Regions from separate parts of the Ramlibacter agri genome, predicted to be linked through region 3. Evidence: predicted binding sites of a transcription regulator. Region 3 holds the regulator's gene; each other region holds the start of a gene.
The links. Region 3 encodes sigma-54, which starts transcription at its own class of promoters, with help from an activator protein. Its sites were predicted from a motif close to TGGCANGNAANCTGCTTT; they were not measured.
Positions count from the first base shown of each region.

Region 1: a site for sigma-54 is predicted at 1,960-1,977, ahead of HHL11_RS02495 (pilin). Genes of this name have one in related genera too.
Region 2: a site for sigma-54 is predicted at 2,498-2,515, ahead of HHL11_RS22080 (CmpA/NrtA family ABC transporter substrate-binding protein). Genes of this name have one in related genera too.
Region 4: a site for sigma-54 is predicted at 2,866-2,883, ahead of HHL11_RS07265 (urease subunit gamma). Genes of this name have one in related genera too.

Region 1 covers NZ_JABBFX010000001.1:496,351-500,982, reverse strand. The annotation lists gene HHL11_RS02505 (ankyrin repeat domain-containing protein) at 1-409, shown strand, start outside; gene HHL11_RS02500 (aminopeptidase P N-terminal domain-containing protein) at 406-1,803, shown strand; gene HHL11_RS02495 (pilin) at 2,001-2,516, shown strand; gene HHL11_RS02490 (enoyl-CoA hydratase/isomerase family protein) at 2,562-3,242, shown strand; gene HHL11_RS02485 (FAD-dependent oxidoreductase) at 3,239-4,632, opposite strand, start outside.
Region 2 covers NZ_JABBFX010000002.1:743,058-747,689, reverse strand. The annotation lists gene HHL11_RS22090 (ABC transporter ATP-binding protein) at 1-221, opposite strand, end outside; gene ntrB (nitrate ABC transporter permease) at 218-1,072, opposite strand; gene HHL11_RS22080 (CmpA/NrtA family ABC transporter substrate-binding protein) at 1,083-2,360, opposite strand; gene HHL11_RS22075 (nitrate regulatory protein) at 2,542-3,753, opposite strand; gene tsaD (tRNA (adenosine(37)-N6)-threonylcarbamoyltransferase complex transferase subunit TsaD) at 3,801-4,632, shown strand, end outside.
Region 3 covers NZ_JABBFX010000001.1:24,326-28,957, reverse strand. The annotation lists gene HHL11_RS00190 (methyl-accepting chemotaxis protein) at 1-22, shown strand, start outside; gene lptA (lipopolysaccharide transport periplasmic protein LptA) at 149-778, shown strand; gene lptB (LPS export ABC transporter ATP-binding protein) at 778-1,572, shown strand; gene HHL11_RS00175 (RNA polymerase factor sigma-54) at 1,595-3,172, shown strand; gene HHL11_RS00170 (THUMP domain-containing protein) at 3,169-4,386, shown strand; gene HHL11_RS00165 (PIN domain-containing protein) at 4,407-4,632, shown strand, end outside.
Region 4 covers NZ_JABBFX010000001.1:1,498,623-1,503,254, forward strand. The annotation lists gene ureC (urease subunit alpha) at 1-1,604, opposite strand, end outside; gene HHL11_RS07255 (urease subunit beta) at 1,604-1,909, opposite strand; gene HHL11_RS07260 (HupE/UreJ family protein) at 1,966-2,541, opposite strand; gene HHL11_RS07265 (urease subunit gamma) at 2,548-2,850, opposite strand; gene HHL11_RS07270 (hybrid sensor histidine kinase/response regulator) at 3,062-4,632, shown strand, end outside.

The DNA of each region.
Region 1 (4,632 bases), 470 kb from region 3:
GCTGCCCCCGGGCGCCGACGTCAACCAGGCCTTGCCGCGCAGCCTGGAGCCTATTCCGGGCGACAACTTCCCGCCCGGCTGGAGTGCCGGCGCCGCCTCGCTGAACCTGCCGGCGGCGCGCGCCGTCCTGGGACCGGAGCTGGATTTCGGCCTGCTGCCGGAGGATCCGTCGCGCTGGTGGAACTTCGCCGGCGCCGCCCAGGCCGAGGATTTCGTGCGTGGCCTCAGCCCGGCGCAGCTGGATCGGGTGGAGCATCCGCAGGCGCCGTCCGGCCTCGAGCCGCGCAGGCTGTCCGATGCGCTCGCCGAAGCCGGCTGGGGCGAGCTGGCGGCCCAGGTGCGCAAGGCCCAGCAGGGCCATCGCGGGGCACCCGCCCACCGGGCGGAACCGCCACAATCACGTCCATGAACACCACCGTTCCCACCTCGGTCTACGCCCAGCGCCGCGCCCGCATGGCGGCCCAACTCGGGGCCAACGGCATCGCCCTCATCCCCACGGCGCCGGAGCGGCAGCGCAACCGCGACTCCGACTTCCTGTTCCGGCACGACAGCTACTTCTACTACCTGACCGGCTTCACCGAGCCGAACGCGTGGCTGGTGGTCACCGGCGACGGCCGCAGCACGCTGTTCTGCCAGCCCAAGGACCTGGAACGGGAGATCTGGGACGGCTATCGCCTGGGCCCCGAGGCCGCGGTCGGCGCGCTGGGCGTGAACGCCGCCTTTCCCGTCAGCGAACTGGACGCGCAGTTGCCCAAGCTGCTGGAAAACCAGGAAACGGTCTGGTTCCCCTTCGCCACCCACACCGGGCTGGAACAGCGGGTGGCCGGCTGGCTGAACCAGGTGCGGGCCCGCGTGCGCTATGGCGCGCTGTGCCCGGAGCAGCAGCGTGACCTGTGCGCCGTCCTCGACGAGATGCGCCTGGTGAAAGACGCCCACGAGCAGGACATCATGCGCCGCGCCTCCGCCATCAGCGCGCGCGCCCACGTGCGGGCCATGCAGACCAGCGCCCGCATGCTGCGCGAAGGCCGCGACGTGCGCGAGTACCACCTGGACGCCGAACTGCTGCACGAATTCCGCGCAGGCGGCTCGCAGTACCCGGCCTACGGCTCCATCGTGGCCGCCGGCGCCAACGCCTGCGTGCTGCACTACCGCGCCGACGTGGCGCCCGTGCGCGCCGGCGAGCTGGTGCTGATCGACGCCGGCTGCGAGCTCGATGGCTATGCCAGCGACATCACCCGCACCTTCCCGGCCGACGGCAAGTTCACCGGCCCGCAGCGCGCGCTGTACGACATCGTGCTGGCTTCGCAGGAAGCGGCCGCGGCCGCCACCCGGCAGGGCGCCCGCTTCACCGACCCGCACGAGGCGGCCGTGAAGGTGCTGGCGCAGGGCATGCTGGACGTCGGCCTGCTGGATCGCGACAAGGTCGGCTCGCTGGAAGACGTGATCGAGCAGCGCGCCTATTTCCCCTTCTACATGCACCGCACCGGCCACTGGCTGGGCATGGACGTCCACGACGCCGGCAGCTACGTCGAGCCGGGGCAGGCGGGCGAGGTCAGCGAACGGCGCGACCCGCTTTCGGGCGAGGTCATCAAGAACCGTCCGAGCCGCATCCTGCAGCCGGGCATGGTGCTGACCATCGAGCCGGGCATCTACGTGCGCCCAGGCGTTGGCGTGCCGGAGCAGTTCCACAACATCGGCATCCGCATCGAGGACGACGCCATCGTCACGGCCACCGGCTGCGACCTGATCACCCGCGGCGTGCCGGTGAAGGCCGACGAGATCGAAGCCTTGATGCGCGGCTAGCCGCGCGGTGCCGCCCGGCGCCCCTTAATCCCCCTCCCTAAGCACCCCTGCTGTCGTTCAGGCTTTAGGCTCAAATTTCGGCACCCAAAACTCCCAAGTTGCCACAAAATGTCAATTGGGAGCCCGCCGGGCGTGACTTACTGCACAGGAACTGCTTGGCACGGCAGTTGCCTTGAGTTACCTCGCGAGGTGAAGTCATGAAAAGCAAGGTAGGGTTCAAGCAAAAGCGGCAGCAGGGGTTCACGCTGGTCGAATTGATCATCAGCATGTGCATCCTTGCCGTCCTGTCGTCGATCGCGCTGGCGCAGATGCGGGACTACACCCGCAGGGCGCGCATTTCCGAAGTCGTCATGGCCGGCACCAACTGCAAGACGGCGGTCAGCGAAAACTACCTGGTGCGCGATAGTGCGCCCAACCCCGGCAGCTGGGGCTGCGAAAGCCCGACCGCCGGCACCAACTACGCCAGCTCGGTGAAGACCTCCTCGAACGGCGTGATCCAGGTGACGATCCAGAACCTGGACGGCCTGGTGGACGGCCGGCACATCTACCTGATCCCGACCCGTGTCGACGGCGGGTTCATGACCACGCCCAACGACCTGGGCAAGAGCGTGCGCGGCTGGACCTGCGGCTCCGACTGGCAGCCGGTGCGCAATGCGCTGCCAGGCAACTGCCATTCGGACACGACCGGCGTCTCTTCGGACACCTACCAGTAACCCACCGGCCGCGGAGAGCCCGCAAGGCGCACCGCGGCTCCCGGCATGCTCACTCGCCTCACCCCGGCCCCGGGCGTGTGCGAGCTCCGTCTCGACCGCCCCGAGCGCCTGAATGCGCTCACGCAACCGCTCGCTTCCGCGCTGCTGGAGGCCGTGTGCGCCGCGCAGGAAGACGAGTCCGTGCGCGTGCTGTTCCTCACCGCAGCAGGCCGTGCCTTCTGCGCCGGCAAGGACCGCGACGAGCCGCCCACGCCGGAATTCGTGGCAGTGCTGCAGCAGCTGGCCGCGGCCTGGGTCGATGGCGCGAAGCCGGTGGTCGCCGCCTGCCAGGGTTGGGCCGTCGGCGCCAGCCTGGAGCTGCTGCTCGCCTGCGACATCGTGGTGGCGGCGCGCGATGCGCGCTTCCAGCTGCCTGAGGTGAACGTCGGCCTGTTCGGCACCGGCGGCGTGTTCGCGCTGTTGCCGCGCAAGGTGGGCCTCGCGCGCGCCAAGGGTGCGCTGCTGCTTGGGCAGCCCCTTACCGCCGAAGAGGCGGAACGCTGGGGGCTCGTGTGGAAGCTGGCGGAGGACGCGCGGGAGGAAGCGCTCGCCATCGCCACGCAGCTGGCGCAGGCCGACCCCACCGTCGTCGGCGAGATCAAGCGCTTGCTGCACAAGGAAGCGCTCGGGACTTTCAGCTCCGTGCTGGCCCGCGAAGCACAGGCGCACGGGCGGCTTGGTCACTAGCTTCGCGCGCCGGCGCGGTGCCCGAGGGTGAACGCCTCCTCGAAGATCGAATAGCCCGCCCAATCGCCGTGCGCGTACTGCATCCGCGCCGAATCCGGCGGCGCAGTCCATGCACTGATGGCCCCCGGCACGGGAATGGGCATCGCATGCCCATGCCGCGCGACCTCCACGTGGGTGAGCCTGGCACGCAGGTCTGGATGCGGCACCGAGAGCTCCTCCAAGATGCGGTCGCGCCACTGGGTCCACGGCGCGGAAAGCAGCTCCGGCCGCGCAGCCTCGCCGGGTGCGCAGTACCAGGTAAGCACGGTGGGCCCGGGCACGGGGTTCAGGTCCTGGTGGGTGGCGACCACGTAGCCCAGGCTGCCGGCGCCGTACAGGACGTTGTCCCAGCAGGCCGGCATGCCCGGCGCTTCGGCGAGCGGCCCTGACAAGTGCAGGTTGGCGACCACCCAGGGCGCATAGCGCGTGCGGGCGGCCAGCGCCTGCAACGGCGCCGGCGGCGACTCGACGACGCGGGCCGCGACAAAGGCGGGCAGCGCGACGATGCAACGCTGTGCCAGCCAGCGCTCCACGCGCTGCGCCTGGGTGTCCAGCACGTCCACCGCCACGCCGTTCGGCCGCTCCGAAATGCGCAGCACCAGCTGGCCGCCACGGAAGCGGTCGCCCAGTGGCGCGGCCAGCGCATTCACCAGCCAGCCGTTGCCCTCGGGCCAGGTGAGCAGCTGCTCGCGCTCGCCGCCTTCGTCCGCGCCCGGCGGATGGAAGCCGTGGCGCGCGGCGAAGTAGTGCAGGCCCGCCCAGGCCGCGACCGTCGAGAGCCCGGCGCCGAAGTCGTCGCGGCAGCAGTAGTCCAGGTACCAGCGCAGCTGCGGGTCGGTGAGTTCCTGCCGGTCCAGCCATTGCGCGAAAGTCTCGCCGTCCCAGGCGCGCAGGCCCACGTGGCTGCGCTGCGGGATGCGGAAGGCGCCGGTCTTGCGCGCCGCCTCCACTTCGCACGCGAAGCGCTGGTAGTGCGCCAGCGTCGACGCGCCGACGCCGTTCAGGGGCAGCAGGCCGTCCTGCCAGCTGCCCTGGAAGAACAGGCGCTCCTGCGGCGCGTGGCACAGGTGGCGTTCGTCGTACTGCCAGCGGCCGGCGACGCGCTTGCGCAGTCCCAGTTCCTCCAGCAGCTGCTGCACCTCCGGGGCATCGTCGGAAGGCACCGGCAGGTAGTGCGCACCCAGCGGGCAGCCGATGCCCTTCACTTGCGAGCCGCGCGCATTGCCACCGGGCTGGTCCTCGAGATCCAGCAGCACGAAATCCTCGACATGGCGCTGGCGCAATGCACGAGCGGCGGCCAGGCCGGCGATGCCCGCGCCGGCGATCACGACGTCGGCCCGGCGCGAGACGG
Region 2 (4,632 bases), on a different contig from region 3:
GGGCCGGGCGCGTTCACTTCGCGGCCATCGACGATGACGCCGCCGGAGCTGGCCTTCAGCAGTCCGGCCACGATGTTCAGCACCGTGCTCTTGCCGCAGCCGGAGTGGCCGATCAGCGAGATGAACTCGCCGCGCTGCACGGCCAGGTCGATGCCCTTGAGCACCACGTTGGCGCCGAAAGCCATGTCGACGCGGGAGAGGGAGAGGTAGGCGTTGCTCATGCTGCGGAAGTCCCACGGGTGACCTTGCGGCCGATGAAGGCGACGACGCGGTCCAGGGCGAAGCCCACGAGGCCGACGTAGAGGAGCGCCAGGATGATGTCGCTCAGGCGCGAGCTGTTCCAGGCGTCCCAGATGAAGAAGCCGATGCCCACGCCGCCGATCAGCATCTCCGCGGCGATGATCGCCAGCCACGACAGGCCCACGCCGATGCGCAGCCCCGAGAAGATGAAAGGCGCGGCGGCCGGCAGCATGATCTTGGCGAAGTACTCGTAGCCGTTCAGGCGGATCACCTTCGCCACGTTGCGGTAGTCCTCCGGGATGTTCCGGATGCCGATGCTGGTGTTGATGATGATCGGCCAGATCGAGGTGATGAAGATGACGAAGATGGCCGAGGGATGGCCGTCGCGGAAGCCGGCCAGCGAGATCGGCAGCCAGGCCAGCGGCGGCACCGTGCGCAGGATCTGGAACAGCGGGTCCAGGCCGCGCAGCGCCCAGGTGCTCTGGCCCACCAGCACGCCCAGGCTGACGCCGACCACCACCGCGATCGAGTAGCCGTAGGCCACGCGCTTCAGGCTGGCGAGCAGCTGCCAGGCGATGCCGACGTCGTTGCCGCCGTGGTCGTACCAGGGATGGACGATCAGCTCCCAGGTGTCCTGCACCACCTTGCTCGGCGAGGGCAGCGCGGCGCCGGGCCGCGAGCCCAGCACCTGCCAGACCAGGACCAGGAAGCCGACGATCACCAGCGGCGGCAGCACATGGGTCATGAAGCCGCGGGCCAGGCTGGCCGCCCAGGTGCGCAGCGCGCCGGGCGCGGCCGGCGGCGCGAGGGGAAGGGATTCGAGGGTGCTCATGTCCTGTCCTTCACGCCGCGGCGCCCTTGACGTTCTTGACGGCCAGGCTGTCGAGGTATTTCTTCGGGTTGGCCGGGTCGAACACCTTGCCGTCGAAGAACTTCTCGACGCCGCGCGAGGTGGAGGCGGGGATGTCCTTGGCGGCCACGCCCAGCTCCTTGGCGGCGGCGCGCCACAGGTCCTCGCGGTTCACCTTGGCGATCAGCGCCTTGGTGTCCAGGTTCATGGGCAGGTAGCCCCAGCGCTGGTTCTCGGTGAGGAACCACAGGTCGTGGCTCTGGAAGGGATAGCTGGCGTTGTCCTTCCAGTAGCGCATCTGGAACGGGCTGTTGCTGACGACGCGGCCGCTGCCGTAGTCGAAGTCGCCCTTGATGCGGTCGACGATGTCTTCCACCGGCGCGCTGATCCAGCGGCGGCGGGCGCAGATTTCGGCCACCTCGGCGCGGTTCTTGGGGTCTTCGCAGAACATCTGCGCTTCCATCACCGCCTTCAGCAGCGCCTTGCTGGAGTTCGGGTTGGCCTGCACGTAGTCGGCGCGCATGGCGAAGGCCTTTTCCGGATGGTTCATCCAGAGCTCGCTGGTGGTGAGCGCTGTGTAGCCGATCTTCTGGTGAATGAGCTGCAGGTTCCAGGGCTCGCAGACGCAGAAGGTGTCCATGCTGCCGACCTTCATGTTGGCCACCATCTGGGGCGGCGGCACCACGATGGTGTTGATGTCGCGGTTGGGGTCGACGCCGCCGGCGGCCATCCAGTAGCGCAGCCACAGGTCGTGCGTACCGCCGGGGAAGGTCATGGCGGCGTTGACCGCCTTGCCGGTCTTCACGCGCTTGGCGAGCAGGGCCTTGCCGAACTCCTTGTTGTCCAGGCCGACCTTGAGGTCCTTGTATTCGTTGGCCACCGAGATGCCCTGGCCGCCCAGGTTCAGGCGGGCCAGGATCGCCATCGGCACCGGCACGTTGTTGGGCGTGACGGCGCCGGTGGTGAGCAGGTAGGGCATGGGCGTGAGGATGTGCGCGCCGTCGATGCCGTTGCTCCTGGAGCCGAGCACCAGGTTGTCGCGCGTGGTGCCCCAGGACGATTGCTTGAGGACTTCGACCTCCGTCATGCCGTGCTTCTTGAAGAAGCCCTTCTCGTCGGCCACGAACAGCGGGGCGGCGTCGGTGAGCGCGATGAAGCCCAGCTTGGCGGCCTTGGTCTCCAGCGTGGTGCCTTGCGCCATGACGATGCCGGGGAAGCCGGCGGCGAGGGCGGCGCCTTTGAGGACGGTGCGGCGGGAGAGGTCTTGCATCTTGTGCTCCAGGGTTGCGAAGAAACAAAAAAGAAACGGCGCCCATCGACCGCCTGCTCGCGCACGCGGGATGGACGCCGTTGTCCGGATTCGGGAAACCTGATCGCGCGCCGACGTTGGCGTGCGTTACCCAGTGGTTAGCAGGAGGCGTGCCAGCGTTTGTGCACCGCAACAGTGCGCCTCAGCGCACCCCCGGCAACACGTCCGCCAGCGACAGCACCGCCTGCGCCACGTCGACCAGCCGCCGGTTCTGGTTCATGGCCATCTGGCGCAGGGTCTTGTACGCCTCGTCCTCGCTCATCGCGCGGTGCGCCATCAGCAGGCCCTTGGCGCGCTCGACGGCCTTGCGTTCGTTGAGCGAGGCGCGGACCGCATCGAGCTCGTCGCCCATGGCCTGCAGGCGTTGCGACTGCTCCTGCACCAGTTCGAGGATCGAGCGTTCCAGGTGCGGGCCGTACGGGGCCGGGGCGGCGGCGCTCGCCGCCTGCTGCGAAAGTTCGGCCAGCAGCGCTCGCTGGTCGCGCAGTTCGTCTCGGGCGCGCTCGATGCGGCTCGCGCACAGGCGCTGCAGGTGGCCGGCCAGCACGTCCTCCATGGCCCGCATCGCGTCGATGCGGCGCGTGGCCCATTCGTACCAGGCGTGGCTCAGCTCAGGGTCGAGGATGTGCCCGGTGCAGCCCACGCGGCGCATGCGCTCCACTTCGGCCAGGGCCAGCACGTCGCGCCCGGCTTGTTCGGCCTGCAGCACCGCCGCCTCGGAGAAAGCGGCGAACACCTGCAGGCAGGCTTGCTGCGACTCGATCAGGTGCTGCCATTGCTGCTGCCCGGCCGCGTCGATGCCGCCGCCGGCGAAGGCGCGCGCACCGAAAGCGCGCTCCTGGCCGGCGAACTCCTTGCCCTGCATGAAGTTGAACAGCGCCACCAGCGCGCGCGAGATCTCGGGGTCGGTGGCGGCATCGGCCGCTTCGAACACCACCGCCAGCAGGCCGTTCACCAGCCGCGTGTAGGCCGCCGAGGCGTCCGCGGGCGAGAGTTCGCGCGTGGCGACGCGCTCGCGCAGCGCGGGCAGCCCGTCCAGGCCGTGCAGCACGAAGGCGATGCGACTGAACAGGCGCGAACCGTTGCGCACGCGCGTGGCTTCGGTGTCGAGCTCGTCGAAGCGGCCCCGCGCTTCCTGCTCCACGACAGCGCATTCGTCCACCTGCGTCACGCGCTGCGTGGCGAAGCGCCGGCCCTGGGAGACGAGGTAGATGTTGGAAATGCCGCGCTCGCGCTGCAGCGCGTGGATGAAGCGCCCGATGGCGCCGACAAGCTCGCCGGTGCGCCCGAGCTGCTCGAGCTCGGCGATCTCGCACTGGCGGGCGGCAAGGAGGAAGCTGGATCCGGATCGCATTGACCCCCGGACAGCAGCAACAAGCATGCCGGGGCTAAACTCGCCGCATGATCGTGCTCGGCATCGAATCCTCCTGCGACGAGACCGGCGTGGCGCTGGTGCAAACCGGCGGCCAGCCCGTGCCGGCGCTGCTGGCGCACGCGCTGCACAGCCAGATCGAGATGCACCAGGCCTATGGCGGCGTGGTGCCGGAACTGGCCAGCCGCGACCACATCCGGCGCGTGCTGCCGCTCGCGCAGCAGGTGCTGGACGAGGCCGGCCGCACCGTCGCCGACATCGACGTCGTGGCCTACACCCGTGGGCCGGGCCTGGCCGGCGCGCTGCTGGTGGGCGCGGGCGTGGCCTGTGCCATGGGCGCGGCGCTGGGCAAGCCGGTGCTGGGCGTGCACCACCTGGAAGGCCACCTGCTGTCGCCCTTCCTCAGTGCCGACCCGCCGGAGTTTCCTTTCGTGGCGCTGCTGGTGTCCGGCGGCCACACGCAGCTGATGCAGGTGGACGGCGTCGGCCGCTACACGCTGCTGGGCGAGACCATCGACGATGCCGCCGGCGAAGCCTTCGACAAGTCAGCCAAGCTGCTGGGCCTGGGTTATCCGGGCGGCCCGGCCTTGTCGAAACTGGCGCAGCAGGGCGATCCCGCGGCTTTCAAGCTGCCGCGGCCGCTGCTGCACAGCGGCGACCTCGATTTCTCCTTCGCCGGCCTGAAGACGGCGGTGCTGACGCAGACGCACAAGCTGGCCGACCAGATGCAGGCGCGCAAGGCGGACCTGGCGGCCTCGACCGAGGCGGCCATCGTGGACGTGCTGGTGAAGAAATCGATGATGGCGCTGGACGCGAGCGGGCTGCAACGCATCGTGGTGGCCGGTGGCGTGGGCGCCAACC
Region 3 (4,632 bases):
CGGGGCGGCCCAGGCAGCCTAGGATGCCGCCTGGCGCCGGCTTCCCATGAAATTGTTCCGGGGTGGCGCCATGCCGCGCCGGCCGTAAGCCCGTCATGAGCCGGGGGCATGGCTTGCCGATAGAATGCGGAGCAAGTTTCGTGCCTTTATGAACAAGAACCACGTCCTGCGCGCCCTGCTGATGGCCCTGGCCATCGCGTCGACCCTCGCTGCCGTTCCCGCCCGCGCGGAAAAGGCCGACAGCACCAAGCCCATGAACGTGGAGGCGGATGCGCTGCGTTATGACGACCTGAACCAGACCAGCGTCTTCACCGGCAACGTGGTGGTGACCAAGGGCACCATCATCATTCGCGGGGCCAAGATCAACGTCAAACAGGACCCCGAGGGCTACCAGTTCGGCGTGGTGACCGCCGCGCCGGGCCAGCGGGCCTTCTTCCGCCAGAAGCGCGAAGGCGTCGACGAGTGGATCGAAGGCGAAGGCGAGACCATCGAATACGACGGCAAGGCCGACCGCGTGAAATTCATCGGCCGCGCCGAGATGCGGCGCTACCGCGGCACCGAGCTCAGCGACGAGACCTCCGGCGCCGTCATCACCTACAACAACACCACCGAGCAGTTCAACGTGGACGGCAACCCCGGCGGGGCGACCCCGTCCAACCCGGGTGGCCGCGTGCGCGCGACCATCGGGCCCAAGCCGGGCGCATCCGCGCCGGCCGCGCCCGCCGCCCCGGCCACCAAACTGCGCCAGAGCAGCACCCTGGGAGGGGAGAAGCGTTGATGGGCGACGCCGAACTCGCGTCGCGCGAAGCGCCCGCGCAGGCCGCGACCGAAACCAGCCGCCTGGAGGCGCGCCACCTGCGCAAGTCCTATGGCGGCCGCAAGGTGGTGCAGGACGTGTCGCTGGCCGTCGAAAAAGGCGAGGTCGTGGGCCTGCTGGGCCCCAACGGCGCCGGCAAGACCACCTCGTTCTACATGATCGTCGGCCTGGTGCGGGCCGACGGCGGCGAGATCTCCATCGACGGCCGCCCGGTGGAGGACATGCCGATCCACCGCCGTTCGCGCCTGGGCCTGTCCTACCTGCCGCAGGAAGCGTCGATCTTCCGCAAGCTGAACGTGCAGGACAACGTGCGCGCCGTGCTGGAACTGCAGCGCGGCCCGGACGGCAAGTCGCTGCCCTCGGCCGAGATCGAGCGCCGCCTGACCGACCTGCTGCAGGACCTGCGCGTCGACCACCTGCGCGATTCGCCGGCGCTGGCGCTGTCCGGCGGCGAACGCCGCCGCGTCGAGATCGCCCGCGCGCTGGCCACGCAGCCGCGCTTCATCCTGCTGGACGAACCCTTCGCCGGCATCGACCCGATCGCCGTGATCGAGATCCAGCGCATCATCGGCTTCCTGAAGTCGCGCGGCATCGGCGTGCTCATCACCGACCACAACGTGCGCGAGACGCTGGGCATCTGCGACCACGCCTACATCATCAGCGAGGGCCGCGTGCTGGCGCAGGGCACGCCCGCCGAAATCGTGAACAACGCGGACGTCCGCCGGGTGTACCTCGGCGAGCACTTCCGAATGTGACGGCCGCTTCGAAGCAGTACCCATGAAGCAGGGCCTCTCCCTTCGCGTCTCGCAGCACCTGGCGCTGACGCCCCAGTTGCAACAGTCGATCCGCCTGCTGCAACTGTCCACGCTGGAACTCGGCCAGGAAATCCAGCAGATGCTGGACGACAACCCCTTCCTCGAAGTGAACATCGAGGAAGGGCCGGAGGAGTTCGGCGTCGCCCAGGCCGACACGCGGCCGGCCGCCGACGAACACGAATCCGACCCGGTGGCGCAGGCCGCCAACGGCCACGACAGCAGCAGCTCCGCCTCCGACAGCAGCGCCAGCTCCGCTTCGGACAGTGACGGCGATGCCTCCGACGGCGACAGCAGCGAACCGAACTGGGACGGCGACGGCAGCACCGAAACCGTGCCCGACGACGGCGAATGGGGCGGCGAGGCGCCGGCCCGCAAGTCGCAGGGCGATGACGACGACGTCGACGCCACCGAGCTCGCGCGCGGCAACGAGTCGCTGCAATCCTGGCTGCATCGCCAGGCGCTGGCCTTGCGCCTGGGCGAGGAAGACCGGGCGGCGCTGCGCTACCTGGTCGAGTCGCTGAACGACGATGGCTACCTGGAAGAGCCGCTGGAGGCCCTGGCCGCCAGCCTGGCGCCGCAAGACCTCGAGCAGCAGGAAGAGCTGGTGCACCGCTTCACGGTGGCGCTGCGCCTGCTGCAAAGCCTGGACCCGCCCGGCGTGGGCGCGCGCAACCTGGCCGAATGCCTGATGCTGCAGCTGCGCTCGCTGCAGCAGGACGCGCCGGACGACGAGGTCTACCCGGTCGCGATCCGCGTGTGCAGCCAGCCCATCGACCTGCTGGCGCGGCGCGACGTCAAGCGCCTGGCGCAGCTGACCGGCGAGACCGAGCCCCGGGTCAAGGGCGCCATCGCGCTGATCACGCGGCTGGAGCCCAAGCCGGGGCGCCGCTTCGTCGACGTCGAGCGCAACATCATCGTGCCCGACGTGCTGGTGACGAAGGCCGGCCGCAGTTCGCGCGCCAGCTTCCGCGTGCAGCTGAATCCCGACGTGGTGCCGCGCCTGCGCGTGCACGACGTCTATGCCGGCGCGCTCAAGGCGCACCGCGGCGAAGGCCACCAGGCGCTGCAGCAGCGGCTGCAGGAGGCGCGCTGGTTCATCAAGAACATCCAGCAGCGTTTCGACACCATCCTGCGCGTCTCCAGCGCCATCGTGGAGCGCCAGCACAACTTCTTCGTGCACGGCGAACTCGCCATGCGGCCGCTGGTGCTGCGCGAGATCGCCGATGAACTGGGCCTGCACGAGTCCACCATCTCGCGCGTGACCACGGCCAAGTACATGTCCACGCCCTTCGGCACCTTCGAGCTGAAGTACTTCTTCGGCTCGGCGCTGGGCACCGAGACCGGCGGCAACGCGTCCAGCACCGCGGTGCGCGCGCTGATCAAGCAGTTCGTCGCCGCCGAAAACGCCAAGAAACCGCTGTCCGACAGCCAGATCTCCGAGATGCTCAAGGAGCAGGGGATCGAGTGCGCGCGCCGCACCGTCGCCAAGTATCGCGAGGCGCTGCGCATCGCGCCGGCCAACCTCCGCAAGGAACTGTGAACGCTCTCAATTTATTCCTGCCCTGCGCCAGCGGGGTGGAAGGCTATCTGGCCGAGGAAGTCGCCCGCATCTGCGGCGCGCGCGCGCGCGACCTGCGCACGGCCCGTGGCGGCGTGCAGCTCGTGGCCGGCTGGCCCGAGGTGATGCAGCTCAACCTGCACAGCCGGCTCGCCCAGCGCGTGCTGGTGCAGCTGTGGCACGGGCCCTATCGCGCCGAACAGGACATCTACGAAGCCGCCAGCAACGTCGCCTGGGAAGACTGGTTCACGCCGCGCGAGAGCTTCAAGATCGAGCTGACGTCGCACCAGAGCCCGCTGAAGAGCCTCAATTTCGCCGCGCTGCGCATCAAGGACGCGGTCGCCGACCGCTTCCGCAACCGCGGCGGCGTGCGGCCCGACGTCGACACGCAGCGGCCGGCCGTGCGCGTGTTCGGGCACCTCGCGGCCGAGAGCCTGACGCTGTACATCGACAGCTCCGGCGAGCCGCTGTTCAAGCGCGGCTGGCGCGAGGACAAGGGCGAGGCCCCGCTGAAGGAGACGCTGGCCGCCGCCATGCTGGCCGCGAGCGGCTGGGACGCGACCGTGCCGCTGTACGACCCCTGCTGCGGCAGCGGCACGATCGCGATCGAAGCGGCGCAGATCGCCTGCAACATCGCGCCGGGTTCGCTGCGTCGGTTCGGCTTCGAGCGCCTGCGCCCGCACAAGGCGGCCGACTGGCAGGCCTTGAAGGCCGAAGCCCAGGCCGCGCGCCGCGCGCCGACGGCGCCGGTCTTCGGCAGCGACGTCGCCTTCCGCATGGTCGACTTCGCGCAGCGCAATGCCGAGCGTGCGGGCGTGGCGCAGGCAGTGCAATTGCGCGGCGGCGACGCGCTGCAGCGCATGCCGCCCAGCGACGTGCCGGGCGTCATGCTGCTCAATCCCCCTTATGGCGAGCGCATCGAGGCGGGCGGCATCGCGCGCCCGGGGCGCGAGCTGGCCCAGACCGAGCAGGGTGGCGATTTCTTCACCCAGCTCGCTTCGCACTGGAAGAAGAACTACGCCGGCTGGACCGCCTGGGTGCTGGTGCCGGACGCGAAGCTGCCCACGCGCATGCGGCTGAAGGAATCGCGCCGCGTGCCCATGTGGAACGGCCCGATCGAATGCCGCCTGTTCCGCTTCGACATGGTGGCCGGCTCGGCCAGGAACCGGGACCGGGGTCCCCAGGAAAATGCGTGAGCATTTTTCTGGGGTGGCCTATGCAGCTGGTTCTTGACACCAACATCGTGCTGGACCTGTTCGTGTTCAGCGACGAGCGCGTGAAGCCGCTGGCCGCAGGGCTGGAGCAGGGCGCGTTGCGCTGGCTGGCCACGGCGGCGATGCGCGAAGAGCTGGCGCGGGTGCTGGCCTATCCCAAGCTGGCGCCCAAGGTCGGCGACGCAGATGCCGTGCTGGCGGCCTTCGACCGCCATGCCCAGCTGCACG
Region 4 (4,632 bases), 1.5 Mb from region 3:
TAGTCGTTATGCACCAGGTGCTGCTTGCGCACACGGCGGATGTCCTTCACCGCGCTGATGTTCTTCGCCAGGCCGTAGCGCTCCTTCACGCCCGCGGCCAGCCCCGCCTGCGACACGAAGGTGATCGAGCCGCGATGCAGCGCGCCGCCGAAGCTGCCGAACATCGGCCGGTAGTGCACCGGCTGCGGCGTCGGGATCGAGGCGTTCGGGTCACCCATCGCGGCCATCGCGATGAAGCCGCCCTTGAGGATCAGTGCCGGCTTGACGCCGAAGAAAGCCGGCTTCCAGACCACCAGGTCGGCCCACTTGCCCGGTTCGATGCTGCCCACTTCATGCGAGATGCCGTGCGCGATGGCGGGGTTGATCGTCAGCTTGGCGACGTAGCGCCTGGCGCGGAAGTTGTCGTGGCGCTCGCCGTCGCCCGGCAGCTTGCCGCGCTGCAGCTTCATCTTGTGCGCAGTCTGCCAGCAGCGCAGCACCACCTCGCCCACGCGGCCCATGGCCTGCGAGTCGCTGCTGAACATGCTGATCGCGCCCAGGTCGTGGAGGATGTCCTCGGCCGCGATCGTTTCCTTGCGGATGCGGCTCTCCGCGAACGCCAGGTCTTCCGGGATCGCGGGGTCGAGGTGGTGGCACACCATCAGCATGTCCACGTGCTCGTCCAGCGTGTTCACCGTGTAGGGCATCGTCGGGTTGGTCGACGAGGGCAGGAAGTTGGCCTCGCCCACCACGCGCAGGATGTCCGGCGCGTGGCCGCCGCCGGCGCCCTCGGTGTGGAAGGCGCACAGGCCGCGTCCTTTGGTGGCCGCGATCGTGTTCTCGACGAAGCCGGATTCGTTGAGCGTGTCGGAGTGGATGGCGACTTGCACTTCCATCTCGTCCGCCACGTCCAGGCAGTTGCTGATGGCCGAGGGCGTGGTGCCCCAGTCCTCGTGCAGCTTCAGGCCGATGACGCCGGCCTCCACCTGTTCGCGCAGCGCCTGCGGCAGGCTGGCGTTGCCCTTGCCCATGAAGCCCAGGTTCATCGGGAAGGCATCGGCAGCCTGCAGCATGCGCTCGATGTTCCACGGTCCCGGCGTGCAGGTGGTGGCGAAGGTGCCGGTGGCCGGGCCGGTGCCGCCGCCGAACATGGTGGTGACGCCGGAAGCCAGCGCTTCCTCGATCTGCTGCGGGCAGATGAAGTGGATGTGGCTGTCGATGGCGCCGGCCGTGACGATGGAGCCTTCGCAACTGATGATCTCGGTGCCCGGGCCGATGACGATGTCCACGCCCGGCTGCGTGTCGGGGTTGCCGGCCTTGCCGATGGCGGCGATGCGGCCGCCCTTCAAGCCGATGTCGGCCTTGACGATGCCCCAGTGGTCGATGATCAGCGCGTTGGTCAGCACCGTGTCCATCGCACCCTGGGCATTGGTGCGCTGGGACTGCGCCATGCCGTCGCGGATGGTCTTGCCGCCGCCGAACTTGACCTCTTCGCCGTAGCCGCCGGCACGCAGGGTGTAGTCGTCCTCGACTTCGATCACCAGCTCGGTGTCGGCGAGGCGGATGCGGTCACCCTTGGTGGGCCCGAACATTTCCGCGTAGGCGCGGCGGGGAATGGTGGCCATCAGACTTTTCCTTGCACCAAGCCGCGGAAGCCGTGGATGACGCGGTCGCCGGCGAAGTCCACCAGCTCCACCGTTCGCTGCTGGCCCGGCTCGAAGCGCACCGCGTTGCCGGAAGCGATGTTCAGGCGCATGCCCTTGGCTGCTGCGCGGTCGAACTGCAGCGCGCCGTTGGTCTCGGCGAAGTGGTAATGCGAGCCGACCTGGATCGGCCGGTCGGCGGTGTTCTGCACCGCCAGCGTGACGGTGCGGCGGCCCGCGTTGAGCGCGTGGTCGCCGGCATCGGTGAACAGTTCGCCCGGGGTCATTCAGCAACCTCCATGCTGCGCATTGCGGTATTCGCCCTTGGGGCGGCCCGGCGGGCTCATGCCAGGCGGGCCAGCAGGGTGGCGCCCAGCAGGGCGACGCCGCTTCCCGACACCACCGGCAGCCAGCGATGGCGCGCCAGCACCAGCCGGCCCAGCGCGATGCCGGTAGCATGCAGCAGCGCGGTGGCGAGCACCATGCCGGCGAGCGCGGCACCGCCGCCTTCGGCCAGCTCGAAGCCGTGCGCGGCGCCGTGGAAGAAGGCAAAGCCGCCGGCCAGCGCCGCCGCGGCGGCCAGCGGCAGCCGGCGCTGCGTGGCCACCAGCAGGCCCAGCGCCAGCAGCGAAGCGGCGATCATGGGTTCGACGGCCGGAACCTGCAGGCCGGCGAAGCCGGCCAGCGCGCCGGCGAGCAGCGTCCCGACGAAGGCCGCGGGCGCCAGCCACACCGGCCGCACGGCCAGGGCGCTCCACAAGCCCACGGCGACCATCGCCGCCAGGTGGTCGAAGCCGGTCAACGGGTGCACGAAGCCGGCGAGGAAGCCCGCGTGCGTATGCGGCGTGTCACCGTTGTGGGCCTGGGCGGCGGTGGCGAGCAGGGCGGCCGCAGCCAGCCAGAAGGTTCTTGTTTTCATGGCGGTTCAGACGATGGGTTGATGCACGGTGACCAGCTTGGTGCCGTCGGGGAAGGTGGCTTCGACCTGGATCTCGGGGATCATTTCGGCCACGCCTTCCATGACGTCTTCGCGGGTGAGGACGGTCCGGCCTTCGCTCATGAGTTGCGCGACGCTCCTGCCATCGCGCGCGCCCTCCATGACGGCGGCCGAAATCAGGGCCATCGCCTCGGGGTAGTTGAGCCTGAGGCCACGGGCGCGGCGCCGTTCCGCCAGCAGGGCGGCGGTGAACAGCAGCAGCTTGTCTTTCTCGCGGGGCGTGAGTTCCATGGTGTGAACCATCCTAGTGCAAGTCCCGGGCCAAGGTGAGATTTCCAATGCGGACTTCCGGAAGGCAGGACTTCCGAACGCAAAGGACGCGAAAGCTACGCAAAGGACGCAAAAGAAAATCAAAGGACTTTTTTGCGTCCTTTGCGCCCCTTTGCGTCTTTTGCGTTCGGAAGTCCTGCAGTTCGGAAGCCCGTCTTCCCCGGCACGAAAGATGCAGCTCGGTTGCGTGAGCCAGTCCCACCCCATCCCCCAGCAGGTCGTCAAGGTGCGCCGCGACTACAACAGTTGGGTCGCCAGCGAGACGATGGAGGACTACGCCCTGCGCTACACGCCGCAGCGCTTCCGGCGCTGGTCGGCCTTCCGCGTGGCCAACACCGCTTTCGGCGCGGCGTCCTTCCTGGTGCTGGAGGCCGTGGGTGCGACCTTGCTGGTGCAGTACGGCTTCCTCAATGCCTTCTGGGCGATCCTGGCCACGGGCTTCATCATCTTCGTCGCCGGCTTGCCGATCAGCATCTACGCGGCCCGCTACGGCGTCGACATGGACCTGCTGACGCGCGGCGCCGGCTTCGGCTACATCGGGTCGACGCTCACCTCGCTGATCTACGCCAGCTTCACCTTCATCTTCTTCGCGCTGGAAGCGGCGGTGATGGCCTATGCGCTGGACCTCGCGCTGGGCATCCCGCCCACCTGGGGCTACCTGGCCTGCGCGCTCGTCGTGATCCCGTTGGTGACGCACGGGGTGTCCGCCATCAGCCGCTTGCAGGCCTGGACCCAGCCCCTGTGGCTGGTGATGCTGGTGGTGCCTTTCGCCTTCGTCCTGGCGCGCGATCCTGGTGCATTTGCCGGAATCCTGCACTATGCCGGTGAGAAATCGCAGGCTGGCGGCTTCGAGCTGCACTTGTTTGGTGCCGCCCTGACCGTGGGCATCGCCCTCATCACGCAGATGGGCGAGCAGGCCGACTACCTGCGCTTCATGCCGGCGCGCACCGCGGCCAACCGGCGCGCCTGGTGGGCGGGCGTGCTGGCGGGCGGCCCGGGCTGGGTGGTGCTGGGCGTGGTCAAGATGCTGGGGGGCGCGCTGCTCGCCTACCTCGCGATCAAGCACATGGTGCCGACGGACCGCGCGGTCGACCCGAACCAGATGTACCTGGCTGCCTACGAGTACGTGTTCCCGCACTACGGGTGGGCGGTGGCGGCGACTGCGGCCTTCGTCGTGATCTCGCAGCTGAAGATCAACGTCACCAACGCCTATGCGGGCTCGCTGGCCTGGTCCAACTTCTTCTCGCGCGTCACGCACAGCCACCCGGGCCGCGTGGTGTGGGTGCTGTTCAACACGCTCATCGCCTTCATGCTGATGGAGATGAACGTGTTCGAGGCGCTGGGCGACGTGCTGGGGCTGTACTCCAACATCGCCATCGCCTGGATGATGGCCGTGGTGGCCGACCTGGTGGTGAACAAGCCGCTGGGGCTGTCGCCCAAGGGCATCGAGTTCAAGCGCGCCTACCTGTACGACATCAACCCGGTGGGCGTGGGCGCGATGGCGCTGGCTTCGGCGGTGTCCATCAGCGCCTACCTGGGCGTGTTCGGGCCCATGGCGCAGGCGTTTTCGGCGTTGATTGCGATGGGCGTGGCGTTCGTGGCCGCGCCTCTGATCGCGTGGGGGACGAAAGGGCGGTATTACATCGCGCGTGGCGCCGACAGCGACGCCCGTAGGGTGCGCAGCTCCGCTGCGCACCTCGCGACGCAACGCTGCGTCATCTGCGAGCGCGATTACGAAGGCCC